One region of the Bradyrhizobium sp. CCGB20 genome, then DNA from elsewhere that is predicted to be linked to it. Evidence: predicted binding sites of a transcription regulator. Region 1 holds the regulator's gene; each other region holds the start of a gene.
The links. Region 1 encodes PhoB, which activates phosphate uptake and scavenging genes when phosphate is short. Its sites were predicted from a motif close to TGTCATNNANCTGTCAT; they were not measured.
Positions count from the first base shown of each region.

Region 2: a site for PhoB is predicted at 6,972-6,988, ahead of NLM15_RS23605 (glycerophosphodiester phosphodiesterase family protein). Genes of this name have one in related genera too.
Region 3: a site for PhoB is predicted at 6,524-6,540, ahead of NLM15_RS14780 (Orn/Lys/Arg decarboxylase N-terminal domain-containing protein). Genes of this name have one in related genera too.

Region 1 covers NZ_JANADN010000001.1:8,927,960-8,937,515, forward strand. Annotated here, with positions in the region: gene apaG (Co2+/Mg2+ efflux protein ApaG) at 1-278, shown strand, start outside; gene NLM15_RS42120 (Hsp33 family molecular chaperone) at 553-1,560, opposite strand; gene argF (ornithine carbamoyltransferase) at 1,839-2,762, opposite strand; gene NLM15_RS42130 (aspartate aminotransferase family protein) at 2,762-3,964, opposite strand; gene NLM15_RS42135 (GcrA family cell cycle regulator) at 4,420-4,932, shown strand; gene phoB (phosphate regulon transcriptional regulator PhoB) at 5,163-5,870, opposite strand; gene phoU (phosphate signaling complex protein PhoU) at 5,885-6,601, opposite strand; gene pstB (phosphate ABC transporter ATP-binding protein PstB) at 6,613-7,434, opposite strand; gene pstA (phosphate ABC transporter permease PstA) at 7,431-8,276, opposite strand; gene pstC (phosphate ABC transporter permease subunit PstC) at 8,278-9,267, opposite strand; gene pstS (phosphate ABC transporter substrate-binding protein PstS) at 9,410-9,556, opposite strand, start outside.
Region 2 covers NZ_JANADN010000001.1:5,100,571-5,110,126, forward strand. Annotated here, with positions in the region: gene lpdA (dihydrolipoyl dehydrogenase) at 1-367, opposite strand, end outside; gene NLM15_RS23575 (hypothetical protein) at 385-618, opposite strand; gene NLM15_RS23580 (pyruvate dehydrogenase complex dihydrolipoamide acetyltransferase) at 627-1,979, opposite strand; gene NLM15_RS23585 (nucleoside deaminase) at 2,042-2,494, opposite strand; gene NLM15_RS23590 (DUF5076 domain-containing protein) at 2,497-2,799, opposite strand; gene NLM15_RS23595 (pyruvate dehydrogenase complex E1 component subunit beta) at 2,803-4,188, opposite strand; gene pdhA (pyruvate dehydrogenase (acetyl-transferring) E1 component subunit alpha) at 4,218-5,240, opposite strand; gene NLM15_RS23605 (glycerophosphodiester phosphodiesterase family protein) at 5,495-6,883, opposite strand; gene adh (aldehyde dehydrogenase) at 7,022-8,539, opposite strand; gene NLM15_RS23615 (GAF domain-containing protein) at 8,819-9,556, opposite strand, start outside.
Region 3 covers NZ_JANADN010000001.1:3,206,262-3,215,817, reverse strand. Annotated here, with positions in the region: gene NLM15_RS14810 (AMP-binding protein) at 1-1,302, shown strand, start outside; gene NLM15_RS14805 (TetR/AcrR family transcriptional regulator) at 1,299-1,940, shown strand; gene NLM15_RS14800 (NAD(P)/FAD-dependent oxidoreductase) at 1,937-3,847, shown strand; gene NLM15_RS14795 (2-hydroxychromene-2-carboxylate isomerase) at 4,023-4,658, shown strand; gene ald (alanine dehydrogenase) at 4,750-5,865, opposite strand; gene NLM15_RS14785 (Lrp/AsnC family transcriptional regulator) at 5,998-6,477, shown strand; gene NLM15_RS14780 (Orn/Lys/Arg decarboxylase N-terminal domain-containing protein) at 6,586-8,943, shown strand; gene NLM15_RS14775 (GNAT family N-acetyltransferase) at 8,950-9,525, shown strand; gene NLM15_RS14770 (hypothetical protein) at 9,529-9,556, opposite strand, start outside.

The DNA of each region.
Region 1 (9,556 bases):
ATTCCGGCGACGAAACCGTGCAGCTGAAGACGCGGCACTGGATCATCACCGACGCCACCGGCCGCCAGCAGGAGGTCAGGGGCGAGGGCGTGGTCGGCGAGCAGCCGACCCTGGCTCCCGGGGAGCGCTTCGAATACACCTCCGGCGTGCCGCTCGCGACCGCCTCGGGCTTCATGACCGGCCGCTACCTGATGGTCAGCGAAAGCGGCGAACGCTTCGAGATCGACGTGCCGACGTTCTCGCTGGATAGCCCGGACAACAAGCGGGTGTTGAACTAGCGCGGGCTGGTGGGCACGCATCGCTTTGCCCACCCTACGATGTCCGAGTTCTTGGCGAGCAGCTTCCCCAACCTCGTCTTGCGAGCGCAGCGAAGCAATCCGGACTGCCACCGCGGAAAGACTCTGGATTGCTTCGCTGCGCTCGCAATGACGGAGGATGTGCTGCCCGTCAATGCACGGTCTCGTAGCCCGGATGAGCGTAGCGAAATCCGGGATCTTTGCGAGTGGGATCCCGGGTATCGCTGCGCTCACCCGGGCTACGGCACCGCGGCTGTTACGCGCCTTCCACGCCGGCTTCATCCGGCGTGAACTGGTACACCGACGAGCAGAACTCGCAGGTCACGACGACCTTGTCGTCCTTGACCATCGCGGCGCGGTCGTCGGGCGAAAAACTCTTCAGCATCGACGCGACCGCATCGCGCGAGCAGGAGCACTGCGCTTTCAGGACCAGCGGATTGAACACGCGCACGCCACGCTCGTGGAACAGACGGAACAGCAGTCGCTCGCCGGAGAGCTCGGGGTCGATCAGCTCGACGTCCTCGACGGTCTCGATCAGCGAACGCGCCTCGACCCAGGCGTCGTCCTCGGCGACAGCATGCGCCTCGACGCCTTCGGGCGCATCGCCGTGATGCAAATCGGCCTGCCGCGCGCGCTCAGGCGCCTTCGGCAGGAACTGCATCAGCATGCCGCCGGCGCGCCAGCGATGCTTGCCGCCGTCGCTCGAACGCCACTCCTCGCCGACAGCGAGACGCACGCGCGTCGGGATCTGCTCGGAGCGCAGGAAATATTCGTGGGCGGCATCTTCCAGGCTGCCGCCATCGAGCGCGACCAGACCCTGGTAGCGGCTCATGTCGGGACCCTGGTCGATGGTCATGGCGAGATGACCGTTACCGAGCAGCGTGCCGGAATCCTTTGTCTCGCCGAGGCGCTCGGCGTCGTAGCGCGCATAGGCGCGCAGACGATCCGGCGCCATGTAATCGACGACCAGGAACGACACCGGACCGTCGGTCTGGGCCTGGAGGATGAAGCGGCCCTCGAATTTCAGCGCCGAGCCGAGCAGCGTCGTCAGCACGATGGCCTCGCCGAGCAGCTTGCCGACCGGCGCAGGGTAATCGTGCTTGGTCAGGATCTCGTCGAGCGCGGGACCGAGCCGCACCAGGCGCCCGCGCACGTCCAGCGCGTCGACCTCGTAGGGCAGCACAGCGTCATCGATGGGAACCGCTGATGGTGCGCGAACCGGGCCTTCGAGCCCGGTATTCATGTCAGGGGATTGGGAAACCATGGCGCTCTATCTGGGGTCGGAGGGCGGGAAATGGAAGGGGCCGCTGGGTGGTGTGTTCCGATGCAGGTTGAACCGTACCAGGCCGCCTCAAATTCAGTGTCGTTCCGGACAAGCGTAGCGAAGCGGAGCGCCGATCCGGGATCCATAACCACAGGCTACAGTTTGGCGAAGACTGTTAGCCTCGGCCAGCCTGCCACAAGAGAGCTTCCGCGGTATGGGTCCCTGCGTTCGCAGGGACGACAGCTCTATGTGAGGTCGGCAGCCGGCCTCCGACGAACCTACTTCACCGCGTCGAAACACCAGGCCAGAATGCCCTTCTGTGCGTGCAGGCGGTTTTCGGCCTCGTCGAACACGACCGATTGCGGGCCGTCGATCACCTCGTCGGTGACCTCCTCACCGCGATGGGCGGGCAGGCAGTGCATGAACAGCGCATCGGGCTTGGCCAGCGACATCAGCTTGGCATTGACCTGATAGGGCTTGAGCACGTTGTGACGGTGCTCGCCTTCCTTGTCGCCCATCGACACCCAGGTGTCGGTGACGACGCAGTCGGCGCCATGCACGGCGGCCTCGGGATCGGTGCCGAGCACGATCGACGCCCCGGTCGCCTTGATGAAGTCGCGCATCACCTTCTTCGGTGCGAGCTCGGGCGGCGTTGCGACGTTGAGCTTGAACTTGAAGCGCTCGGCCGCATGGGCCCAGGACGCCAGCACATTGTTGTCGTCGCCGGTCCAGGCCACCGTCCGGCCCTCGATCGGGCCGCGATGTTCCTCATAGGTCATGAGGTCGGCCATCACCTGGCAAGGGTGCGAACGGCGCGTCAGGCCGTTGATGACCGGCACGGTGGCGTTTGCCGCAAGCTCCAGCAAGGCCTCGTGATTGAGGATGCGGATCATGATGGCGTCGACATAGCGCGACAGCACGCGCGCGGTGTCGGCAATGGTCTCGCCGCGGCCCAGCTGCATCTCGGCGCCGGTGAGCATGATGGGCTCGCCGCCGAGCTGGCGCATCGCGACGTCGAACGACACGCGCGTGCGGGTCGAGGGGCGCTCGAAGATCATCGCCAGCGTCTTGCCTTCGAGCGGCTTCACGGGCTGCTGCGCCTTCTGCTTCGCCTTCATCGCGGAGGATGCGGCGAGCATGCGCTTGAGCTCCGACAGCGGCAGCTCGTTGATATCGAGGAAGTGCTTGGGGGAGTTACTCATCAGCTTGCCGCCCGCTTGGTGCCCGCAAGCGCAGTGCAGGCGCGTTCGAGCCGCCCGACGCTGTCCTCGATCTCGGCTTCGCTGACGATCAGGGGCGGCAGGAAACGCACGACATTGTCGCCGGCACCGACCGTGAGCAGTTTCTGGTCGCGCAGCGCCGCGACGAGATCGCCGGAGGGCACCACGGCCTTGATGCCGATCAGGAGGCCTTCGCCGCGCACTTCGCTGACGACGTCGGGATGACGGTCGATCACGGAGGCGAGCTTCTGCTTGAGCAGCAGCGACATCTTCTGCACGTGATCGAAGAAGCCGGGCTTGAGCATGACGTCGAGCACGGCGTTCGCAGCCGAGATCGCCAGCGGGTTGCCGCCGAAGGTTGAGCCGTGCGAGCCGGGCCCCATGCCGGAAGCCGCATCCGCAGTCGCCAGCACCGCGCCGATCGGGAAGCCGCCGCCGAGCGCCTTCGCCAGCGACATGACGTCAGGCGTGACGCCGGTGCGCCTGTGCGCAAAGAGATCGCCGGTGCGGCCCATGCCGGTCTGCACCTCGTCGAACGCGAGCAGCAGGCCCTTCTCGTCGCAGAGCTGGCGCAGCGCCTTGAGGAAGGAGGGGGTCGCCGAACGCACGCCGCCCTCGCCCTGGATCGGCTCGATCAGGATGCCGGCGGTCTGCGGACCAATCGCCTTCTTCACGGCCTCGATGTCACCGTGCGGGATCTGGTCGAAACCGTCCATCGGCGGACCAAAACCTTCGAGATATTTTGCAGACCCCGTCGCAGCCAGCGTTGCCAGCGTGCGGCCGTGGAAGGCGCCCTCGAAGGTGATGATGCGATAACGTTCCGGATGCCCCTTGGAGAAGTGATGATGGCGGACCAGCTTGATCACACCCTCCAGCGCTTCAGCGCCGGAATTGCAGAAGAACACGAAGTCCGCGAAGCTTTCGTTGCACAGACGCGCCGCAAGCTTCTCGCCATCCGGGCTCTGGAACAGGTTCGACATGTGCCAGAGCTTGGCGGCCTGCTCCTGCAACGCCTTGACCAACGCAGGATGCGCGTGGCCGAGCGCATTCACCGCCACGCCCGAGGTGAAATCGAGATAACGCTCGCCGTTGGTCGCGATCAGCCAGCAGCCTTCGCCGCGCTCGAAACCGAGGTCGGACCTGGCGAAAACGGGGAGCAAATGCGGCGCTGCGCTGTTAGTCATGACGATCACTTGATTGTTGCGGACGGTGTGAGCGTGCATTGCGCAACGCACCATTGACCGGCCCGGAAAACGAAACGTGCCGCCTTTTAAGGGCGGCACGCAGGACCATCTTATGCCTGGTGAAACGGGTGTCAATGCCGCCTGGAAAGCCTCGCGAAATGCTGAATCCGTAGTCTTGCGGTGGTGATTTTGCGTATTTTCGCGACGGAACATGTGGAAGCGAGTCGGCGGACTCTTGCGCGTGAGTCACGCCATATTGTAGCGTTTGGCTTGTCAGATACGACATCTCGTGCAGCAGTTCTGATCCTCTAAGTCCTCATGTACCGGCGTAAGCGTTCGGGCGCATCTGGCGCGCCCGGCGAGCCTTAAGGGATTCTGACGGCACGGGTTTTTCGAAGCTTAGGCATTCGCTGTGCGGCCCCAGGATGGCAGGCGCCGGCGGAGGAAAGGGTGCAATGACGGTTTTGACCTGGTCAGATGATCGCGTCGAGCAGCTGAAAAAGCTCTGGGAGGCCGGACTTTCGGCCAGCCAGATCGCCGCTGAGCTCGGCAACGTGACCCGCAACGCGGTGATCGGCAAGGTGCACCGGCTCGGCCTGTCCGGCCGCGCAAAGAGCCCCTCGTCCGCAGCGCCCCGGCCGCGCAAGGCGCGTCCCGCGCAGCACATGATGCGGGTGACCCGGCCGATCGCGCGCGGCAACACCGCGCTGGCGCAGGCCTTCGAGGTCGAGGTCGAGGCCGAACCGGTCACCTACGACAACGTGGTGCCGATGAGCCAGCGGCTGTCGCTGCTGGAGCTGAACGAGGCGACCTGCCACTGGCCGGTCGGCGATCCCTCGAGCCCGGATTTCTTCTTCTGCGGCGGCAAGGCGCTCTCCGGCCTGCCCTACTGCGCCCAGCACTCGCGCGTGGCGTATCAGCCCGCAGCGGATCGCCGGCGCGCGCCGGCGAAGCCGGGTCCACGCTGAGGTCATCAGCGCGCGGCCAGTGGTCGCGCTAAGACGGTTCAACAAATCGGATGTCGTCCCTGCGAAAGCAGGGACCCATAATCCCAAGGCGCACTTATCCCGCGGGATGGTCACTCCGAGTCTTCGCCAAACCACTCTTTGTGGTTATGGGTCCCTGCTTTCGCAGGGACGACACCGGAGAATGCGGCGGCAGCCCGCTGGATCAGTCTGCCAACGTCACGCCGCAAACCCTACGCCTGCTCTGCCTTCGCAAAGCGATCATCGAGCGCGTAGCCGGCGCCGCGGACGGTGCGGATCGGGTCCTGCTCGCGGCCGAGATTGAGCAGCTTGCGCAAGCGGCCGATATGTACGTCCACGGTACGCTCGTCGATATAGATGTCGCGGCCCCAGACGCTGTCGAGCAGTTGCTCGCGCGAGAACACCCGGCCCGGATGCTCCAGGAAGAACTCCAGCAGGCGATATTCGGTCGGACCAAGATCGATCGGCCGGCCCGAGCGCGCCACGCGGCGCTTGTCGCGGTCGAGTTCGATGTCGCCATAGGCGAGCACGGTTGCGAGCCGCTCCGGGCTTGCGCGCCGCAGCAGGCCCTTCACGCGCGCCAGCAGCTCGGGCACCGAGAACGGCTTGACGATGTAGTCGTCGGCGCCGGTCGCAAGTCCGCGCACCCGCTCGCTCTCCTCGCCGCGCGCGGTGAGCATGATGATCGGGAGCTGCTTGGTCTCCGGGCGGGTACGAAGCCGCCGGCACAGCTCGATGCCGGACAGTCCCGGCAGCATCCAGTCGAGCACGATCAAATCGGGGATGTGCTCCTTGAGACGGGTGTCGGCGTCGTCGCCGCGCATCACCGTCTCGACGTCATAGCCGTCGCCTTCGAGATTGTAGCGAAGCAGCTCGGTGAGAGCTTCCTCGTCCTCAACCACCATAATGCGTGCGCCCATCGGGTCGTCGCTCCTTAAGTATTCGGAACCGTCGTGGCGAAGGTCGTCATGTCGCCCTTCGGCCGCTTGTCGGTGATCGCCTGTCCCTCGATCATGTAGAACACGGTCTCGGCGATGTTGGTGGCGTGGTCGCCGATGCGCTCGATGTTCTTGGCGCAGAACATCAAATGGATGCAGAACGAGATGTTGCGCGGATCCTCCATCATGTAGGTGAGGAGTTCGCGGAACAGCGATGTGCAGATGGCGTCGACTTCCTCGTCGCCCTTCCACACCGCCATCGCCGCCGGCAGGTCGTGCGCGGCATAGGCGTCCAGCACCGACTTGACCTGCTGCTGCACGAGGTCGGTCATGTGCTCGAGGCCGCGGAACAGCTTGAGCGGATGGAAATCGGTCTCCAGCGCCGCGACGCGCTTGCCCATGTTCTTGGCGAGGTCGCCGATGCGCTCGAGATCGGTCGCGACGCGCATGGCACCGACGATCTCGCGCAAATCGACAGCCATCGGCTGGCGGCGCGCGATGGTGAGCACGGCGCGCTCCTCGATCTTCTTCTGGAGTGCGTCGAGATCGGCATCGATGGCGACGACGCGTTGACCGAGCGCGACGTCGCGGCGGATCAGCGCGTCGACGGAATCGACGATCATGCGCTCGGCGATCCCGCCCATCTCCGCGACCAGGCGGGTGAGTTCCTGGAGGTCGGTATCGAAGGCCTTTGCGGTATGTTCAGAACCCATGTCCCGTCTCCTCAGCCGAACCGGCCGGTGATGTAATCCTGCGTGCGCCGGTCGGTCGGCGACGTGAAGATCTTGCTGGTGTCGTCGAACTCGATCAGCTCGCCGAGATACATGAAGGCGGTCTTGTCGGAGACGCGCGCCGCCTGCTGCATGTTGTGGGTGACGATCGCGATCGTGTAGTTCTCGGACAGCTCCTGGATCAGCTCCTCGACCTTGGCGGTCGAGATCGGGTCGAGCGCCGAGCAGGGCTCGTCGAACAGGATGACCTCGGGCCGCACCGCGACCGTGCGGGCGATGCAGAGGCGCTGCTGCTGGCCGCCGGAGAGCGACAGGCCGGAGGCGTTGAGCTTGTCCTTGACCTCGTTCCACAGCGCGCCGCCACGCAGCGCCTTCTCGACGCGGTCGTCCATCTCGGACTTCGAGATCTTCTCGTAGAGACGGATGCCGAACGCGATGTTCTCGTAGATCGTCATCGGGAACGGCGTCGGCTTCTGGAACACCATGCCGACGCGGGCGCGCAGCAGGTTGAGGTCGAGCTTGGGGTCGAGGATGTTGGTCTGGTCGAGCATGAGCTGGCCGGTGACGCGCTGGCCCGGATAGAGGTCGTACATCCGGTTGAAGATGCGCAGCAGGGTCGACTTGCCGCAACCCGACGGGCCGATGAACGCCGTGACGCGGTTGGTGCCGAGCGCCAGGTTAATGTTCTTCAGCGCGTGGTGCTCACCATAGTAGAAGTTGAGGTTGCGAACCGTCACCTTGGCGGGCGCCTCGGGCAGCGGCTGCGAGCCGTGCTGAACGGCGGGCGTACTGACGGAAACAGACATTTCGCTCATTTTGCAGTCCTCTCGGCGCTAAGGAGGCGCGCGCCAATGTTCAGGGCAAGCACGGTCAACGTGATCAGCAAGGCGCCGCTCCAGGCGAGCTGCTTCCAGTAGGCGTAGGGGCTCTGCACGAAGTTGTTGATGGTAACCGGCAGGTTCGCCATCGTCTTGTTCAGGCCGAGGCTGAAGAACTGGTTCGACAGCGCGGTGAAGAGCAGCGGCGCGGTCTCGCCGGCGACGCGGGCGGTAGCCAGCATCACGCCGGTGATGAGGCCGGAGCGGGCGGCACGATAAGCGATGCGCTTGATCACCAGCGAGCGCGGCAGGCCGAGCGCGGACGCCGCCTCGCGCAGCGCGTTCGGCACCAGCAGCAGCATGTCCTCGGTCGTGCGCAGCACCACCGGAATGACGATGACGGCGAGCGCAAGGCTGCCGGCGATCGCCGAGAAGCCGCGCATCGGCACCACCACCGCACCGTAGATGAACAGGCCGATGATGATCGAGGGCGCCGAAAGCAGGATGTCGTTGATGAAACGGATCACCGAGGTCAGCTTGTCGTTGCGGCCGTACTCGGCGAGATAGGTACCGGCGAACAAGCCGAGCGGCGCACCGATGCCGACACCGAGCACGGTCATGATCAGCGAGCCGACGATCGCGTTGCGCAAGCCGCCTTCAGTCGAACCCGGAGGCGGAGTGTCCGCAACGAAGATCTCGAGGTTCAAACCCGCAAGGCCGTTGTAGAGCAGCGTGACCAGGATCAGCGCGAGCCAGGTGACGCCAAAGGCGGCGGCGCCGAAGCAGAGCCCGCGGATCACGATGTCCTTGCGGCGGCGGCGTGAATAGATCGGGTTCATGTTACTTCCCCGCTTTCTGGTCCAGCCGCATCAGCATCAGCCGGGCAGCCGCGAGTACGAAGAACGTCAGCACGAACAGCAGGAGACCGAGCAGGATCAGGCCGGACTGGTGCAGGCCGTCGCTTTCGGCGAATTCGGACGCGATCGCCGCCGAGATCGTGGTGCCCGGCGCGAAGATCGACGACGAGATGCGGAACGAGTTGCCGATGATGAAGGTCACCGCCATCGTCTCGCCGAGCGCGCGACCCAGGGCCAGCATGACGCCGCCGATGACGCCGACGCGGGTGTAGGGGATCACCACGCTGCGGACGACTTCCCAGGTGGTGCAGCCGACGCCATAGGCGGCCTCCTTGAGGACCGGAGGCACCGTCTTGAACACGTCGACCGAGATCGAGGTGATGAAGGGCAGCACCATGATGGCGAGGATCAGCGAGGCGTTGAACAGGCTGAGATAGGACGGCGGACCTGCGAAGATCGCCCCCAGCACGGGGACGCCGTCGAAGATCCTGATCATGAAGGGTTGGAACGTGTTGGCCAGGAACGGGCCCAGCACGAAGAAGCCCCACATGCCGTAGATGATCGAAGGAATGCCGGCGAGCAGTTCGATCGCCATGCCGATCGGGCGGCGCGCCCATTGCGGGCAGAGCTCGGTGAGGAAGATGGCGATGCCAAGACCCACGGGAATGGCAATCAGCATCGCGATGAAGGAGGTCACGAGCGTGCCGTAGATCGGTCCGAGCGCGCCGAGAACCGGTGGATCGGCCGACGGCGCCCAGCGCTGCGTCCACAGGAAGGAGATGCCGAATTCCTTCATCGCCGGGAAGGCGCCGACGATCAGCGAAAGGATGATGCCGCCGAGGATCAGGAGCACCGAGATCGCGGAGAGCCGCGTGATCCAGTAGAAGGTGACGTCGCCGAGCTTGAACGCGCTCAAGGCCTTGGCGCGGTCATACGGTCCGGCGTCGTCGATTACATCGCTCTGAACGGCCATCTCTGCCACGCCGATCCCCTGTGCCCGTTTATATACGCTTGTTGTTGGTCTCGTTGTTGGTCTTGCGCTCCGGATGCGGCGCGATGCCGATCCGGAGCGGACGTCTTTTGAGATCCCGGCGCCGTGTCCGGGACAAGGGCGCTTAGCTCTTGATCTCGGCAGCCCAGGTCTTCTCGATCAGGGTCACGACGCCCTCGGGCATCGGGATGTAGTCGAGCTCTTCAGCCGCCTTGCCGCCGTTCTTGAAGGCCCAGCGGAAGAACTTGATGGCTTCCTGCGAGGCCGCCTT
Region 2 (9,556 bases), 3.8 Mb from region 1:
CCTTGCCCGGCGCGTCGATCGAGGCGGCGCCCCAGATCACGCTCACCTTGTTCTTCTTCATCAGGAAGCCGACGCCGTCGTTCAGCCGCTTCGAAACCCCGCGCGAGCGCTGCACCACCGCCTTCGGATCGAACGAGACCTTCTCCGCCGACAGGCCGTAATCCTTGGCGTGCTGCATGTAATGGTAGATTTCGGCCGAGCGCAGCAGCGCCTTGGTCGGGATGCAGCCCCAGTTCAGGCAGATGCCGCCGAGATAGGATTTTTCGACGATCGCGACCTTCAAGCCGAGCTGTGCGGCGCGGATCGCGGTGACGTATCCGCCCGGGCCGGAGCCGATGATGATGACGTCGAAGGATGTGTCGGCCATGGCGGCTCCCGTTCAACTCAAGCGGTCGTTGCGCCGCGGGCGCGGCGATTGAGGATATAAGCTCTGATCAGCCATTCGATGAGAATGACCACCGCCATGATGGCGAAGATGGTGAGCGCGATTGGCGCCCAGATGTTGCGCGACAGCGCCTCGCCGGCAAAGAAGGCGGACTCAACGATGTCGCGGCCGAGCGGGCTGAGCGTGAGGATCAGCGAAACCAGCATCGAGATCCAGGGCCAGCGCGTCGTCATGCGCCATCTCAGACCATCATCATGACGGGATTTTCGATCAGCTGCTTGAAGGCGCCGATCAGCTCGGCGCCGAGCGCACCGTCGATGGCGCGGTGGTCGCAAGACAAGGTCACGCTCATCATGTGCGCGATCTCGATCTTGCCGCCGCGCACGACGGGACGCTCCTCGCTGGTGCCGACCGCGAGAATGGTCGCATGCGGCGGGTTGATCACGGCGGTGAAATGGCTGATGCCGAACATGCCGAGGTTGGAGACCGCGGTGGTGCCGCCCTGGTATTCTTCCGGCTTCAGCTTGCGCGAGCGGGCGCGTGCGGCAAAATCCTTCATCTCGTTGGAGATAGTCGACAGCGTCTTGGTCTCGGCCTTGCGGATGATCGGCGTGATCAGGCCGCCGGGCATCGCCACGGCGACACCGACGTCGGAATGATGGTGCTTGACCATGCCGGATTCGGTCCAGCTCACATTGCAGTTCGGGATCTTCTGGAGCGCAACGGCCATCGCCTTGATGACGAAGTCGTTGACCGAGATCTTGTAGAGCGGCTTCTTCTCCTTGTCCTTGGGAGCAGCCGCATTGATCTCCTCGCGCGCAGCGAGCAGCTTACCGATGTCGCAGTCGATGGTCAGGTAAAAGTGCGGGACGTTTTGGATCGACGCAGTCAAACGTTGGGCAATCGTGCGGCGCATGCCGTCGTGGGGAACGACGTCATAGGAGCCCGGCTCGAACAGCGACAGGATCTGCTTGTCCGACATGGTCGGCGCGATCGAGGGCGCACCGGAGGGCGCCGCCGCAGGTGCCTTGAGGCCCTTGCCGGACTTGGCCTGCTCGACGTCACGTGCAACCACGCGGCCGTGCGGGCCGGTGCCGGTGACCATCGAAATCTCGACGCCGGCTTCCTTGGCGAGACGCCGCGCCAGCGGTGAGGAGAACACGCGACCACCATGGCCGTTGCTCTGCGCGGCCGGTGCGGCAGCAGCTTGCGGAGCGGGAGCAGCAACAGGCGCCGGAGCAGCCTTGGGCGCGGCAGGCGCAGGCGCGGGCGCGGCAGCGGGAGCTTCAGCAGCTTTCGGAGGAGCAGCCGCGGCGCTGGGCTTGGCGGCACCTGCCGCCTTCACGTCCTCGCCCTCGCCGGCCAGCACCGCGATCACGTCATTGACCGGGACGTCCTGCGTGCCCTCGGGCACGAGGATCTTGGCGATCGTGCCTTCGTCGATGGCCTCGACCTCCATCGTCGCCTTGTCGGTCTCGATCTCGGCGATGACGTCGCCGGATTTGACCTTGTCGCCTTCCTTCTTCAGCCACTTGGCGAGGTTGCCCTTCTCCATCGTCGGCGAAAGAGCGGGCATCAGGATGTTGATGGGCATGCTGACCTCACGAAGAACTTCTCAAAACGTCGTCCCCGGAAGCGAGGACGAACAGACCAGGTTTAGTTGCCGATGTCGCCCTGCCACAGGCGCTCATTGGCAGGATTGGAACGCCAGTTCTTCATCATGGTGATGGAGCGGTCGTCCGCAAGATCGATCCAGGGGATGCCGAACTTGTCGAGGATGTCCTTCGAGCCCGGGAAGGTGACGGATTCCCCGATCACCACCTGCTGGACCTTGAACAGAGCAAGTGCGCCGGCGCACATCGAGCATGGCGACAGCGTGGTGTACATGACGGTGTCGTGGAACGAGATCACGCCGGCTTCGCGCAGGCAGCTCATCTCGCCGTGCAGGATGACGTTTTTCTCCTGCACGCGGTTGTTGTGGCCGCGGGCGATGATCTCGTTGCCGCGCGTCAGCACGGCACCGATCGGCAGGCCGCCCTGCGCGATCGAAGCCTCCGCCTCGCGGATCGCCTCCAGCATGAAATCGAAGTGACGGGATTCGATCGCCACGGTCAGTGCCCCTTGCCGCGCGGCGTCGTGGTGCCGGTGTCCGTGGGACGCTCGATCTCGGCCTGGAACATCTCGAGGATCCGGTTCAACGCGTCTTCCTCGGTGTATTCGCTCTCGCGCGCATAGGCGCGCGCGGCATGGCGGGCGAGATCGACCAGCAGCAGGCCCCACATGTCGGGCTCTTCGAAGGCCCGCTGGAACGCCATCGACAGCCCGCCGTCCAGCACGAACACGCGCAGGATCTCGACCGCGTCATCGCGGGTCATGACGTCGGGCGGCAGTGGCTGCTCCTTCGGGCCCGCCATGATCTACCTGTAGCAGACGGCTTTGGCGGCCTCGACCACTTCCGCCGCCGAGGGCAGCGCGAGCTTCTCCAGGTTCGCCGCATAAGGCATCGGCACGTCCTTGCCGGATACGCGCGCAACCGGCGCATCCAGATAGTCGAAGGCGTTCTCCATGATGCGCGCGGCGATCTCGGCGCCGACGCCGCTCTGGGCCCAGCCCTCTTCCACCGTCACGGCGCGGCCGGTCTTCTTGACCGAGTTGATGATGGTCTCGGTGTCCATCGGACGCAGCGTGCGCAGATCGATCACCTCGGCCTCGATGCCGTCCTTGGCGAGCTCGTCGGCGGCCTTCAACGCGTAGGTCATGCCGTTCGACCAGGAGATGATGGTGACGTGGCTCCCTGCGCGCACGATGCGCGCCTTGCCGATCGGGATCACGAAGTCGTCGAGCTTGGGCACTTCGCCGGTGTGACCGTAGAGCACCTCGTTCTCGAGGAAGATCACCGGGTTGGGGTCGCGGATCGCGGCCTTGAGCAGCCCCTTGTAATCGGCGGCCGAGAACGGCGCGACGACCTTGAGGCCCGGCACGTTGGAGTACCAGGACGAATAGTCCTGGCTGTGCTGGGCGGCGACGCGGGCGGCGGCACCGTTCGGCCCGCGGAACACGATCGAGCAGCCCATCTGGCCGCCGGACATATAGAGCGTCTTGGCCGCGGAGTTGATGATCTGGTCGATCGCCTGCATGGCGAAGTTGAAGGTCATGAACTCGACGATCGGCTTCAACCCGGTCATGGCGGCACCGACGCCGATGCCGGCAAAGCCGTGCTCGGTGATCGGCGTGTCGATGACGCGCCTGGCGCCGAATTCCTGCAGCAGCCCCTGCGTCACCTTGTAGGCGCCCTGGTATTCGGCGACCTCTTCGCCCATCACGAAGACGTCGGCGTCGCGGCGCATCTCTTCGGCCATGGCGTCGCGCAAGGCTTCGCGGATGGTCTGCGTCACCATCTCGGTGCCGGCAGGGACTTCCGGATCGGGCTCAGCGACGGCCTGCGGCGCGGGCGCAGCCTTGGGTGCAGGTGCCTCGGCCTTTGCGGCGGCAGGAGCTGCTTCCGCAGCCTTCTCCTGCTTGGCCGGCGCAGGCGCCTTGGCCAGATCAGCGGCGCTTTCACCGTCGGCGAGAATCGTCGCGATCGGCGTGTTCACCGCAACGTCGGCGGTGCCTTCGGGGATCAGGATCTTGCCGAGCGTACCTTCGTCGGTCGCCTCGACCTCCATCGTCGCCTTGTCGGTCTCGATCTCGGCGATGACATCGCCGGACTTGATCGTCTCGCCCTCTTTCTTCAGCCACTTGGCAAGGTTGCCCTTTTCCATCGTGGGCGACAACGCGGGCATCAGCACTTGAATTGGCATATCGACTCCAAAAGAAAGCTTGCGCGCGTTCAGCGGTAAATGTCGGTCCAGAGCTCGGCGGCATCCGGCTCGGGGTCATGCTGGGCAAAGTCGGCAGATGCGTTGACGATGTCGCGCACCTCGGCGTCGATCGCCTTCAGATCCTGCTCGCTGACCTTGGCGGCCAGCAGGCGGTTGCGCACCTGCTCAATCGGATCCTGGTCGTGGCGGACTTTTTCGACCTCCTCACGCGTTCTGTATTTTGCGGGGTCGGACATCGAGTGGCCGCGATAGCGGTAGGTCTGCATCTCCAGGATGTAGGGGCCCTTGCCGGCGCGGCACCAGGCCGCCGCCTCCTCGCCCGCGGCCTTCACGGCGCGGACGTCCATGCCGTCGACTTGCATGCCGGGAATGTTGAAGGACGCGCCGCGCTTGGAGAAATCCTGCTGCGCCGAGGCGCGCGAGACCGCGGTGCCCATGGCGTAGCGGTTGTTCTCGATGACGTAGATCACCGGCAGCTTCCAGAGCTCCGCCATGTTGAAGCTCTCATAGACCTGGCCCTGGTTGGCCGCGCCGTCGCCGAAATAGGTGACGCTGACGTTGCCGTTACTGCGATAGCTGTTGGCAAACGCGAGACCGGTGCCCAGCGAAACCTGCGCGCCGACGATGCCGTGGCCGCCGTAAAAGTGCTTCTCCTTGCTGAACATGTGCATGGAGCCGCCCTTGCCCTTGGAATAGCCGCCGCGCCGGCCTGTCAGCTCGGCCATGACGCCATTGGCCTCCATGCCGGTGGCGAGCATATGGCCGTGATCGCGATAGCCGGTGATGACCTGATCGCCCTCTTTCAGGGCCATCTGCATGCCGACCACCACGGCCTCCTGGCCGATATAAAGATGGCAGAAGCCGCCGATCGCGCCCATGCCGTAGAGCTGGCCGGCCTTCTCCTCGAACCGCCGGATCAGGAGCATGTCGCGGAGCGCCTTGAGTTCCTGCTCCTTGGTGAATTCCGGGGGCGAGCCGCCGTCGGTCTTGTCCTGCGCAGCGCCTGCGGCGGCTTTCTTGGGTGCGGCCATGGGAATTCCGGGTCAGAGAAAACTTCAGCCCTCTCTAACCCAAGTCAAACGCCCTTGGAAAGCACCGCGGCGGCATGGCACGATTTTCATTATGCCGCAGTGCAACGTGGCCGAAACTTTGCAAAACCTTTAGGCTTGATTGGGCAACATTAGCTCCCCGCCCGCGCAGCGGGTGCAAGCAACCAACGCAGCGAAAATCAGACACGGTTACGTTCGGATCCGAACGAGAGCGCCGGTCCGATTCGCCGTTTCGCCTACCAGCCGAGCTCTCGCAAATACGTTGCGCGGGCGGCAACGCCGGTATGCGTGAAGTCGGTGAAGACCCCATCGACGCCAAGTCGGAAAAATTTGAGATATTCAAGGCTGGGATCACCGCGATAGTCGGCGGCCAGATATTTCTTCTCGTTCCGGAAGGTGAAGACGTGCACGAACAGGCCGAGCTTGTGCGCGTCGGCGATCAGGCTGGTCGCCTCCTGCGTCGAAGCGTCCGGCGTCGATCCCTTGTAGGGTGTGCCGTCGGCGTTGCTGTCCTTCCACGGCGCAATCTTGAGCGGAACGATGTAGGCCTTCCACGGGCCGATGCCGTCGGCATAGGTCTTGATCTCGGCAAGGCCCTCAGGCGTCAGCATCGCATCATACAGGCGCGGATCACCTGCAACCGTCCAGTCGAACGGGCGGGAGTTGGTGATGTTGTTGAGCAAGACCTTGCCGCTCCTGAAGTCGATACCGTTGCCGTCGATGAGCTGGACCTGCCGCGTCTGAAGACCATGGCTGCGCATATATTTCAGGCTGCCGGGCTCAAAACTCTGAACAAGGATGGGAGCGTCTTTCGTATTGAGTCCGTTGTCCTTGATGATCTTGATCAAGGCATCCTCGAACGGGCGGCCGCCGGGCGCGCCGCAGCCATTGGCGATCGCCTGGGCATTGTTCCAGGTCGGATTCTTGGTTTCCGGGTAGACGAAGATGGACCGCCCGGTCTCCTTGCTCTTCGCCTTGGCGATATCGATGACGTCCTGGAAGCTGATGATCGGGAGCTTGCCGTTGAAAACTTTCGGCCGCTCATTGGCGGCGTCATAGGTGGTGCCGGCGATCCACTGCTTCAGCTCGGCCATGGTGAAATCGGTGATCGACCAGTCGTTGGTATGGTCCTCGCCATCCACGATCAGTGACTTCAGCACTGATTTGGGATCGGCCGGGTCGGTCAGATCCGTGCGGTAGTCGGCAGGCACGCCGGTGGCCGACGGGGCCTTGACGCGCACACCGGGCACGGTGCGCTTGCGGGCCGCAACAGCGGCATTGGTCTTCGCGACATCCGCAACATTGGTGTTGTCGCTCAGCCAAGGGTTATGGCGCACGGCCAGGACGCAATCCTTGGTGAGGTGCAGGTCCTCTTCGAGCGCATCAGTGCCGAGGGCTGCGGCGAGGTCATAGGATGCCTCGGTCTCTTCCGGCACCAGTCCCGGCACGCCGCGATGCCCGAGGATCAGCGGGGGCTTTCCATCGACGGTCAGGAAGGGCTTGGCGCCTGATGGCGCCGGACCAGTCTGCGCGAAGGCGATCGACGGCGCCAGCAACGCCAGGGCCACCGCGCCGTACAACATCGCTCCAACGCGCAGCTTCCGTGCCGAAAAATCGCGCTTCATGGCCATGCCTCCGTCGTCTGCCTGGCATCGCCTCGCATGCCAAAGGGGCCGAGCTGGATAGCTCGGCCCCTCGTCTTGTCTCAACTCTCTGACAGCGGGATGACGAAGGCGGCGCCACATTGGCGCCGCCTCGCCCGATCAGAAGAAGCCGAGCTTCTTCGGGCTGTAGCTGACCAGCAGGTTCTTGGTCTGCTGGTAGTGATCGAGCATCATCTTGTGGGTCTCGCGACCGACGCCCGACTGCTTGTAGCCGCCGAACGCGGCATGCGCAGGGTAAGCGTGGTAGCAGTTGGTCCAGACCCGGCCGGCCTGGATGGCCCGGCCGAAGCGGTAGCAGCGGTTGGCATCGCGGCTCCAGACACCGGCGCCCAAGCCATAGAGCGTGTCGTTGGCGATCGCGAGCGCCTCCTCGTCGGACTTGAAGGTCGTGACCGAGACGACGGGCCCAAAAATCTCCTCCTGGAAGATTCGCATCTTGTTGTGGCCCTCGAACACGGTCGGCTGGACATAGAAGCCGCCGGACAGATCGCCCGCGAGCTCGGCGCGGCCACCGCCCGCCAGCACCTTGGCGCCCTCCTGCTTGCCGATGTCGATATAGGAGAGGATCTTCGCGAGCTGCTCGCCGGATGCCTGCGCGCCGATCATGGTGTCGGCCTCGCGCGGGTCGCCCTGCTTGATCGCCGCGACGCGCTTGAGCGCCCGCTCCATGAAGCGGTCGTAGATGTCGGCGTGGACCAGCGCCCGGCTCGGACAGGTACAGACCTCGCCCTGGTTCAGCGCGAACATGACGAAGCCTTCGATCGCCTTGTCGAAGAAATCGTCGTCTTCGGCGGTGACGTCGTTGAAGAAGATGTTCGGCGATTTGCCGCCCAGCTCGAGCGTGACGGGAATGAGGTTCTGGCTGGCATATTGCATGATCAGCCGGCCCGTCGTGGTCTCGCCGGTGAAGGCGATTTTCGCGATCCGCGGGCTCGACGCGAGCGGCTTGCCCGCTTCAAGGCCGAAACCGTTGACGATGTTGAGGACACCGGGCGGCAGGAGATCGCCGATGATCTCGGCCCAGACCATGATCGAGGCCGGCGTCTGCTCGGCGGGCTTGAGCACGACGCAATTGCCGGCGGCGAGCGCCGGCGCGAGCTTCCAGCACGCCATCAGCAGCGGGAAGTTCCAGGGGATGATCTGGCCGACAACGCCGAGCGGTTCGTGGAAATGATAGGCGATGGTGTCGTGGTCGATCTCTCCGATCGAGCCTTCCTGTGCGCGCACCACCCCGGCGAAATAGCGGAAATGATCGATCGCGAGCGGCAGGTCGGCGGCACGGGTCTCACGGATCGGCTTGCCGTTGTCCCAGGTCTCGGCAACCGCAAGGCGCTCGAGATTCTCCTCCATGCGGTCGGCGATCCGGTTCAGGACCGCGGCGCGCTCGGCGACGCTGGTGCGTCCCCAGGCGGCCTTGGCCGCATGCGCCGCATCGAGCGCGGCCTCGACGTCCTGCGCGTCGGACCGCGCGATCTTGCAGACGATCTGGCCCGTCACCGGCGAGGCATTGTCGAAATATTTGCCCGAGATCGGCGCGACGAATTTCCCGCCGATGAAATTGTCATAGCGTTCAGCGAAGGGAACTTTCGTGACGCCGAGGAATTCCACCTTGTTCATTGATCACTCCCGAGTTTTGCTGTTTGCGCAATTCGTCGCGTGGTCGCGACTTGTGCCGACGATGTCGCGGGAGAGTTTGTCTGTCAGCCCGGGCGGGAGCGATGTCGGGGCCGACCTGTCGCAGTTCTGCGACAGGTGATGCAGCTGCACCTACATACTCCGACCTCATCCTGAGGCGCGCGCCCTTGCGCGCGTCTCGAAGGATGGCTGCGGATGCAGTGGGGCCTGTTTGGTTCGAGACTACCGCTTCGCGGTCTCCTCACCATGAGGGGATAGAACTCAGTGTTTCAGCTCGAACCGCTTCAACTTCCGATGCAGCGTGGCGCGGCTGACACCGAGGGCCTTGGCGGCGGCCGAAACATTGCCGCCCGCGCGCAGCAGCGCCCGCTGCAGCACCGCGCGCTGGCCGCCGGCAAGATGGTCACGCGCGGGTTCGCCGCCGAGCAAGTCGGCCGCGGGCACCGGCTGCAAAGCACGGCCGGGCGCGATCCCAAGCCCCGCCCGCGCAGACCGGGTCGCGCCGATCACGAGATCGTCCGCGTCGACCGCGACGAGGCCGATGGACTGGCCGTCTGCGCCTTGCGTCAGCACGATGCGGGCATGGGCGAAGGCGCGGCGAAACAGATCAGCCTCGATGCGCCGCGCCGCCTCACCTGCCGCCAGCGCGATGAGGCTGGAGAACGCATCGGTGCGGTCGGCGCGGCAGGAGGAGACGTCGAGCACGCCGGCAAAGGCCGCCTCGTGGTCGTAGATCGGAACGGCGGTGCAGCTCAGGAGCGTGTTGCGGGTGAAGAAATGCTGGTCGCGGTCGATCGTCAGCGGCCGCTGCTCGACGACGCAGGTGCCGATGCCGTTGGTACCCTCATGCTCCTCGCTCCAGAGTGCGCCGGTCCACAAGCCCCAGGATTGGAACGTCGCATCGTCCGCCGGTGTGCCACGGCGGTCGACCGGTACGCCCTCGCCGTCGGCGAGCAGCACGCAGCAGCCGCTCGCGCCGACCGCCTGATAGAGCCGGTC
Region 3 (9,556 bases), 5.7 Mb from region 1:
TTCCTGGAGCTGGTCTTCGCGACCAGCCATCTCGGCGCGGTGTTTTTGCCGATCAACTTCCGCCTCTCGCGCGACGAGGTCGGCTACATCGCCGGCAATGCCGGCGCGCGGCTTCTCATTGTCGATGAAGAACTCTCTGCGAATGCAGCGGGCGCCAGGACTGTCGTGCTGAACGAAGCCGCGCAGCAGAGCCTCGCGCCGCTCGCGAGCGATGCAGCGCCCGCGCCGATGCATGTCCGCCAGCCTTCCGACCTGATGCGACTGATGTACACCTCGGGCACGACCGACCGCCCCAAGGGCGTGATGCTCACCTACGATAATTTCTACTGGAAGTCGGCCGACCAGACGATCGCCCTTGGCCTCGGCGCCGACACGCGGCTTCTCGTCGTCGGCCCGCTCTATCACGTCGGCGCGCTCGACCTGCCCGGCATCGCCGTGCTCTGGCATGGCGGCTTCATCCGCATCGAACGCAATTTCGAGCCGGCGACGGCGCTTGCGGCCATCGCGGAAGACGAGCTCAACGCCGCCTGGTTTGCGCCTGTGATGACCACCGCGATGCTCACCTGCCCCACGCGCGACCGCTACGACGTCTCAAGCCTGCAATGGGCGATCGGCGGCGGCGAGAAGACGCCGGAGCTGCGTATCCGCGCCTTCTCCGAATTCTTCCGCAATGCGCGCTACATCGATGCCTATGGCCTCACCGAGACCGTTGGCGGCGACACCTTTATGGAAGCGGGCCGCGAGATCGAGAAGATCGGCTCGACCGGGCGCGCCATCGCCCATGTCGAGATCGAGATCCGCGACGAGGACGGCAAAAAGCTGCCGCCGAACGTCAACGGCGAGATCTGCCTGCGCGGGCCGAAGATCACGCGCGGCTATTGGAAGGATCGGGAGAAGACCGCCGCCGCGTTCTTCGGCGACTGGTTCCGCAGCGGCGATGTCGGCTATCTCGACGACGACGGCTTTCTGTATCTGACCGACCGCAAGAAGGACATGATCATCTCCGGCGGCGAGAACATCGCCTCCTCCGAGGTCGAGCGCGTCATCTACGACCTGCCTGAGGTGCGTGAGGTCGCCGTCATCGGCCTGCGTGATGCGCGCTGGGGCGAGCGGCCGGTCGCCATCGTCGTGCTCGCCGAAGGCGCGAGGCTCGAGCTCCCTGCCCTCACCGAGCACTGCCGCGCGCGCCTTGCGAGCTTCAAGGTGCCGAAGGAGCTCGTCATCCGCGACAGCCTGCCCCGCAACCCCTCCGGAAAGATTCTCAAGCGCGTGCTGCGCGCCGAGCTGGAGACGTCTGAATGACGCAAGCCAACGCCAAGGTCACAAAGCTCAACCGCGTCGAGCGCAACGCCTGGACCAAGCAGAAGATCTTTGACGCCGCAACCAAGGTCGTCGGCAAGCATGGCTATGCCGAGGCCTCCGTCGCCCGCATCACCGAAGAGGCGGGCGTCGCGCAGGGCACCTTCTACAATCATTTCGAGAACCGGCAGGAACTGCTCGACCAGCTGCTGCCGAAGATCGGCCTCGACATGGTCGAGTTCATCCGCGCCCGCACCGGCACGGCGGATGCGGCGCGACAGGAGATCGCGCGCTTCTCCGCCTTCTTCGACTTCATCCGCGAGGTGCCGGAGTTTTTGCGTATTCTCAACGAAGCCGAATTCTTCGCGCCCATCGGCTACCAGAAGCATCTCGACAACATCTCGGTCGCCTATGTCCGCATTCTGCGTCGCGCGCGACGCTCGGGCGCCATCGCGGATTACAGCGACGAGGAATTCGAGGCGATCGTCCACATGCTGATGGGCTCGCGCGGCTATCTCAGCCGCCGCTACTCCTATTCGGAAGGCGGCGTCACCGCCGTGCCCGATCACGTCATCTCCGCCTATCGCAAGCTGATGACGCGCGGCCTCTTCAGTGCATCCGGAGATCAGGACACGCCATGAACATCGTATCTCCTCAAAAGCCGCTCGACCTAGCCTCGGCAATCGCGGAAGCCGACATCCGCTGCCTGCTGATGGTGCTGGTGCACATGACGGGCGACGAGCGCTGGCTCGAGCCGCCGTACCTGCCCAAGCGCGACATCCGCCTCATCCCCGACCCCGAGGCCGGAGTGCCCCGGGAAGTCCAGGACGAGATCCGCGCCGCGGTGGTCAAGCTGTTCGCCGACGGCACGCCAAAACCCGTCATCAGCGATCCCGGCGAGGACCTGCTGCTGAGGATGATGCGCGCCTGCCTCGGCGAGAACGTCGCACCCGAATATGCGCCCTTGATGCGCGAAGAGATGGGCTTTGTGCCGCGCGAGCCGCGCTGGACCAAGCGTCCCTCGGACGAGAAACTCGCCGGCCAGCACATCCTGATCGTCGGCGCCGGCGTTTGCGCCATCGCGCTCGGCGTGGCACTCGGCCATCTCGGCATCCCCTACACCATCGTCGAGAAGAATGACGAGCTTGGCGGCACCTGGTGGATCAACCGCTATCCCGGCTGCGGCGTCGATACGCCGAACCACTCGTATTCGTATTCGTTCGGCTCGGGAAATGCATGGACGCGCTATTTCTGCCAGCGCGAGGAACTGCTCGGCTACCTGCTGAAGGTCGCGGACGAATACGGCATCCGCAAGCATCTGCGTGTGAATACCGAACTGAAATCATCGCGCTGGGATGAAGGCAAGCGGCGCTGGATCTCGACGCTCAAGACCAGGAACGGCGAAGAGACCTTCGAATCCACCGCGCTGGTCTCGGCCATCGGCCAGCTCAACGATCCCTCCCGCGCGCGCTTCAAGGGCGAAGAGAGCTTCCAGGGAACGATCCTGCACTCGGCACTGTGGTCCGGCGACATCGACATCGACGGCAAGCATGTCGCCGTGATCGGCACCGGCGCGACGTCGATGCAGCTCGTGCCGTCCATTGCCGGCCGCGTTGCCTCGGTCACGGTCTATCAGCGCAGCGCGCAATGGGCGCGGCCGGTGCAGGGTTATTCCGATCCGATCACGGAGGGCGCGCGCTGGCTGCTCGCTCATCTGCCGTTCTATGTGCAATGGTACCGTTTCAATATGTTCTGGCGTTACGGCGACGGCCTGCTGCCCTTCCTGCGCAAGGATCCGGCCTGGCCGCACCCGGAGCGCGCCGTCAACAAGGGCAATGACCGGCACCGTCAGGAGCTCACCGATTTCATCCTGTCCGAGTTGAAGGACCGGCCCGACCTGATCGAGAAATGCGTGCCGACCTATCCGCCCTACGGCAAGCGCATCCTGCTCGACAACAACTGGTTCAAGACGTTGACGCGGGACAATGTCGAACTCGTCACCGACACGATCGATCATTTCGATCAGAGCGGCATCGTCACCGCGGATGGCAAGCACCGCCCCGCCGACATCATCGTGGTCGCCACCGGCTTCAAGGTGACGGAGATGGCCGCGCGCCTCAATATCAGCGGGCGCGAGGGCAAGGATCTGCGCGAGGCATGGACCAACGACAATCCGACCGCGTTTCTCGGGCTCACCGTGCCTGGATTCCCCAATTTCTTCTGCATGCTCGGCCCGAACTCCGGGCCCGCCCATGGCGGCAGCGTCATCTTCCAGTCGGAGTGCCAGAGCCGCTACATCTCCGCTTGTCTCGCCGACATGATCGAGCACGATGTCGCTGCCATCGACGTCCGCCAGGACGTGCTCGATGACTACGTCCGCAAGGTCGATGCCGAGCACGAGACCATGATCTGGACCCATCCGGGCATGAGCACCTACTACCGCAATTCAAGCGGCCGCGTGTTTTCGGCGATGCCGTGGCGGTTCGTGGACTACTGGCGCATGACGCACGATCCCGATCTGGGGCAGTACAGGCTGACGAAGGCGTGACTCCTTTATCGACGCGGACTTGATGTAGCGTTAGCCTACACTCTCACCACATCGTCATTGCGAGCGAAGCGAAGCAATCCAGAGTCTTTCCGCGGTGACATTCTGGATTGCTTCGCTTCGCTCGCAATGACGGAGCTTGCGGCTGGCTGCGCCGCACGCCCAAAGGAAGCTCACCATGCCAAAGCCAGTGGTCCGCATCTACACCGACTACAAGAGCCCTTACGCCTTCGTCGCCAACAAGCGCCTGTTCGAGCTCGAGGAGACGCATGGCGTCGCGCTCGAGTGGCTTCCCTATACGCTGCGCGTCGCCGAATTCATGGGAACGGTGGAGGAGCGCACGCCGCATTTCTGGCGCAAGGTGCGCTACGCCTATATGGACGCGCGGCGCCATGCCAATGCGCAGGGGCTCGTCATGAAAGGGCCGCGGCGGATCTACGACGCCTTTTACTCCAGCGTCGGAATGCTGTTCGCACAGCGGCACGGCTTCTTCCGCGCCTACCATGACACGGTGTTCCGCAAGTTCTGGAGCCATGAGCTGGAGATCGACGATCTCGCCGCGATCACCGATGTCATCACGTCGTGCGGCGGCTCGGCGAGCGCGTTCGAAGCCTACGTCAACGGTCCTGCCCGCGATCAGCATGACCGCATCATCCTTGATGCCGAGGCGCTCGGGGTGTTCGGCGTGCCGACCATGGTGTTCAACGGCGAGCTGTTCTGGGGCGGCGACCGCATCGACATGCTGATCGAACGGATTGAGAAGCCCGAGACCATCGCGGCCGCGCTCGGCAGCCGCCACCGCAAGCCGGCATAACCCGCTAAAGCGCGATCTTCATCGTGCTTTAGATTAGTTGTTTAAACATGATCTGATCGGAAAACCGCTGCGCACTTTTCCGGATCATGCTTTACGCCGCCAGCCCGCTCTCCACCGGCGCAAAATCCATCCCGAGGCTTTCCGCCACCGCCTTGTTGGTGACGCGGCCGCGATGCACGTTCAGCCCGTTGCGCAAATGCGGGTTCTCCAGCACCGCAGCAAAACCCTTGTTCGCGAGCGACAGGCCGAACGGCAGCGTCGCATTATTCAGGGCCTGGCTGGACGTCACCGGCACCGCGCCCGGCATGTTGGCGACGCAATAATGCACGACGCCGTCGACCTCATAGGTTGGATCGGTGTGCGTGGTCGGATGCGAGGTTTCGAAACAGCCGCCCTGGTCGATGGCGACGTCGACCAGCACGGCGCCCGGCAGCATCGATGTCAGCATGGCGCGCGTGACGAGCTTCGGCGCGCTGGCGCCCGGCACCAGTACCGCGCCGATCACGACGTCGGCGGCAAACACTTCCTGCTCGACCGACTCGATCGTCGAGAAGCGGGTGCGCACGCGACCGATAAAGAGATCATCCAGTTGGCGCAGGCGCGGAATCGAGCGGTCGATCACCGTGACTTCCGCGCCAAGGCCAGCGGCCATGCGCGCGGCCTGCGTCCCGACCACGCCGCCGCCGAGCACGACGACCCGCGCCGGCTGCACACCGGGCACGCCGCCGAGCAGCAGCCCGCGGCCGCCGGCCGATCGCTTGAGCGCGGCGCCGGCGGCCTCGATGGCGAGGCGGCCGGCGACTTCGCTCATCGGCGCAAGCAGGGGGAGGTGACCGGCCGCGTCGGTGACGGTTTCATAGGCGATCGCAGTGCAACCGGAAGCGAGCAGGCCCTTGGCCTGTTCCGGATCCGGCGCAAGATGAAGGTAAGTAAACAGGATCTGGCCTTCGCGGAGCTGGGCCCATTCGCTTTTCTGCGGCTCCTTCACCTTCACGATCATCTCGGAGGTCGCGAAGATATCGCGTGCGCTCTCGGCAATGGCGGCCCCTGCCCGCCGATAGACGTCGTCGGAAGCACCAATGCCGCTACCGGCACCGGTCTCGACCGTCACCTGATGCCCGGCCGCCACATATTCGCGGACGGCGCCCGGCGTCAGCCCGACGCGATATTCCTGCACCTTGATCTCCCTGGGCACACCGACGCGCATCTTCAGCTCCTTTTGATTCCCCCATGATCGTAACGGCGTGGCCGGTTTGGTTTCGTGCAAATATCCGCTAGTTTCGTCATGTGCGCGCCGGTTTCGGTCGCGGAAGTGCCCTTTCACGCTGGAAACAAAACCTTGGCCCTCGACCGGAAAGACCTCGCCATCCTCGCGGAACTCACCACCAATGCGCGGGCCAGCCACACCGACCTCGCCAACAAGGTCGGGCTATCGAGCACGGCGCTGGCGCGGCGGCAGAAGGCGCTGGAGGACGACGGCTACATCCAGGCCTACCAGGCTGCGCTCGATCTCGCGCAATTCGGCCTCACCACGACCGTGCTGGTCCGCATCGCGTTGGAGAGCCAGAGCGACGAGGCGCTGAAGGCGTTCGAGACCGAGGTGGTGAAATGCCCCTCCGTCGTGCGATGCTTCCTGATGTCCGGCACCGACGACTACATCCTGATCGTGCTCGCCCGCGACATCCAGGATTTCGAGCGCATCCATCGCACCGAGCTGTCGCGCCTGCCGCGCGTCGCCAGGGTGCAATCGAGCTTTGCACTGCGCGAGATCGTCAACCGCGCGGTGCCGACGGTGGTGTTCGGCGAGGCGAAACGGTAGCTGTTCCCGCTCCCTCACCAACTCGGCGGAGGTCGATCTGCGCCACTGTCATAGAACTGTCATCGAAAGTGCCGAGACCTGCCAGTCTCCGCATATTCGGGACACGCCATGGACTATTTCAAGCGCTTCAACTTCCTGTTTGCCGCGCCTGTGTTCGACGCCGACGACCTGGAAGGCATCCGGTTCAACCAGATCATCGAGGAGATCCAGCGCTCCGGCTTCGAGGTCGTGCGGGCCCGCAGACTGGAGGACGCCGAGATCGCGGTGCAGACCGACGCCGCGATCGGCTGCATGGTGGTGGACTGGGGCAAGAAGGGCCTCGAAGGGAAGACCTCGGCGCTGATCAACCTGATGCGCCGCCGCGGCCTCGACTTTCCGATCATCCTCCTGATCCGGCGCAAGCGCTTCGAGGACCTGCCGGTCGAGGTGCTCGACTTCATCGACGGCTACGTCTTCCTGTCCGAGGAGACGCCGACCTTCATCGCCAAGAATTTGATCAGCCGGCTCAAGCAATATGCCGAGACGCTGAAGACGCCGTTTTTCGGCGCCCTGGTCGACTATGCCGAGGAAGGCAACCAGCTCTGGACCTGTCCGGGTCACAATGGCGGCGTGTTCTACAACCGCAGCCCGATCGGCCGGGTCTTCGTCGAGCATCTCGGAGAATCCGTGTTCCGTGACGACCTCGACAATTCCGTGCTCGATCTCGGCGATCTCCTCACCCATGAGGGACCCGCGCTGAAGGCGCAGAAGGAAGCCGCCCAGATTTTTGGTGCGGAAAAGACTTATTTCGTGCTCAACGGCACCTCGACCTCGAACAAGGTCGCGCTCGGCGCCCTCGTCACCGACGGCGACCTCGTGCTGTTCGACCGCAACAACCACAAGGCTGCCCATCACGGCGCGCTGATGATCAATGGCGGCATCCCGATCTACGTGCCGACCATTCGCAATGCCTGGGGCCTGATCGGCCCGATGCGCTGGGACATGCTCGACGAAAAGGCCCTGCGCGAGGCGATTCGCAACCATCCGCTGGTTACGGACAAGGAGGCCTGGCGCAAGGAACGGCCGTTCCGCGTCGCCGTGGTCGAGCAGTGCACCTATGACGGCTCGATCCACAGCGCCGAGATGATCCTGAAGCGCATCGGCCACCTCTGCGAATACATCCTGTTCGACGAGGCCTGGGCCGGCTTCATGAAATTCCACCCGCTTTATGCCGGCCGCTTCGCCATGGGGCTGGCGAACCTTCCGCCGGAAGCGCCCGGCATCATCGCAACGCAGTCCACCCACAAGCAGCTCGCGAGCTTCTCGCAGGCCTCGCAGATCCACATCAAGGACCGCCACATCCGCGGCCAGAAGCGGCGCGTCGAGCATCGCCGCTTCAACGAGAGCTTCATGCAGCACGCCTCGACCTCCCCCTTCTACCCGCTGTTCGCATCGCTGGATGTCGGTGCGCAGATGATGAAGGGGCGATCGGGCGAAGTGCTGTGGGACGATACAATTCGGCTGGGTATCGAGCTGCGTAAAAAAATCCGCGCGATGCGCCGGGAGTTCGAGGAGAAGGAGCAGAATCCGGACCGGCGCTGGTTCTTCGAACCCTTCGTCCCCGATCGTATCGCCATTCCCGACGTCAGCCGCCCCGGCGCCGCGCACAACGTCGCCTGGGAGACCCTCTCCACCGACGAGCTCGCCACCAATCCGGTTTTGTGGCAGCTCTCCCCCGACAGCACCTGGCATGGCTTCCCCGGCCTCAGCGAGGGCTTCGCCATGACCGACCCGAACAAGCTGACGCTGCTCACGCCCGGCTTCGATCGCGCGACCGGCGCCTATGCCGAGCACGGCATCCCCGCGCCGGTCGTCGCGCAATATCTGCGCGAGAACCGCATCGTCCCTGAAAAGAACGACCTCAACTCCCTGCTCTTCCTGCTCACCCCTGGCGTCGAGGCGAGCAAGGCCGGCACGCTGATCTCGGGCCTTGTCGCATTCAAAAGGTTGCATGACGACAATGCCTTGCTGGCCGACGTCATCCCCGAATTTTATCAGCGGCGCCAAGCGTGCTACGCCGGCGTGCGGCTGCGCGATCTCTGCGGCGAGATGCACCGCTTCTTCCGCGCCGCCGACGTCAGCGCGCTCCAGGCCCGGCAGTTCATGCCCGAGCACATGCCTGAGATCGCGATGTCGCCCCGCGATGCTGCGCGCTATCTGTTCAAGAACGACGTCGACTATCTGCCGATCGAGGCGATCGCGGGCCGCATCGCCACCACGCCCTTCGTGGTCTATCCACCGGGCATCGCCACCATCGTGCCAGGCGAGCGGCTGACCGAACGGGCCAAGCCCATGGTGGACTATCTCAAGATGTTCGAGACCTGCTTCAACACGTTCCCGGGGTTCGATGTGGAAATCCAGGGCGTCTACAAGGAGATCGATGCGAACGGCCGCATCGGGCTCTATACTTACGTCGTTGCCGAGTAGGTGCCGATGAACGAAACAGCTGCGCGCGCAAGCAACGAACCGGTCCAGGTCAGGCCCTCGCGCGAGAGCGATGTCGAGGCGATGCTGGCGATCTACCGCCATCACGTCCGCAATGGCGTGCCGCGCGATGTCGAGGGAACCGGCGCGCCCGAACCGGACGACTTGCGAGACCGGCGCAAGAATTTGAAGCAGACCCGCCTGCCGCACCTGGTCGCGACCTTTCGCGGCGAGGTGGTCGGCTATTCCTATGCGGTACTATTCCGCAAACGCCCGGCCTATCGCTACACGGCCAAGCACTCAATCTATGTCCATCACGAGCACCTTGGCCGCGGGGTCGGACGGCTTCTGCTCCAGGAACTGATCGACGCTTGTGCGGCGGCCGGCTTCCGCCAGATGATCGGCTATATCGATGCCGACAATGCGCCATCACTGGCGCTGCACGAGAAGTTCGGCTTCGCGCGCGCCGGCCTGCTCTGTGGCGTCGCTTATCGCCACGGCCGCTGGTCCGACACTGTGATGGTGCAACGATCCCTCGGCGCGGGAACGACGGCGCCCCCGCCGCTCATCGCGCCGGGCCGGTAGGCCTCACGACGGAAAGTCGGCCGGTCTCACC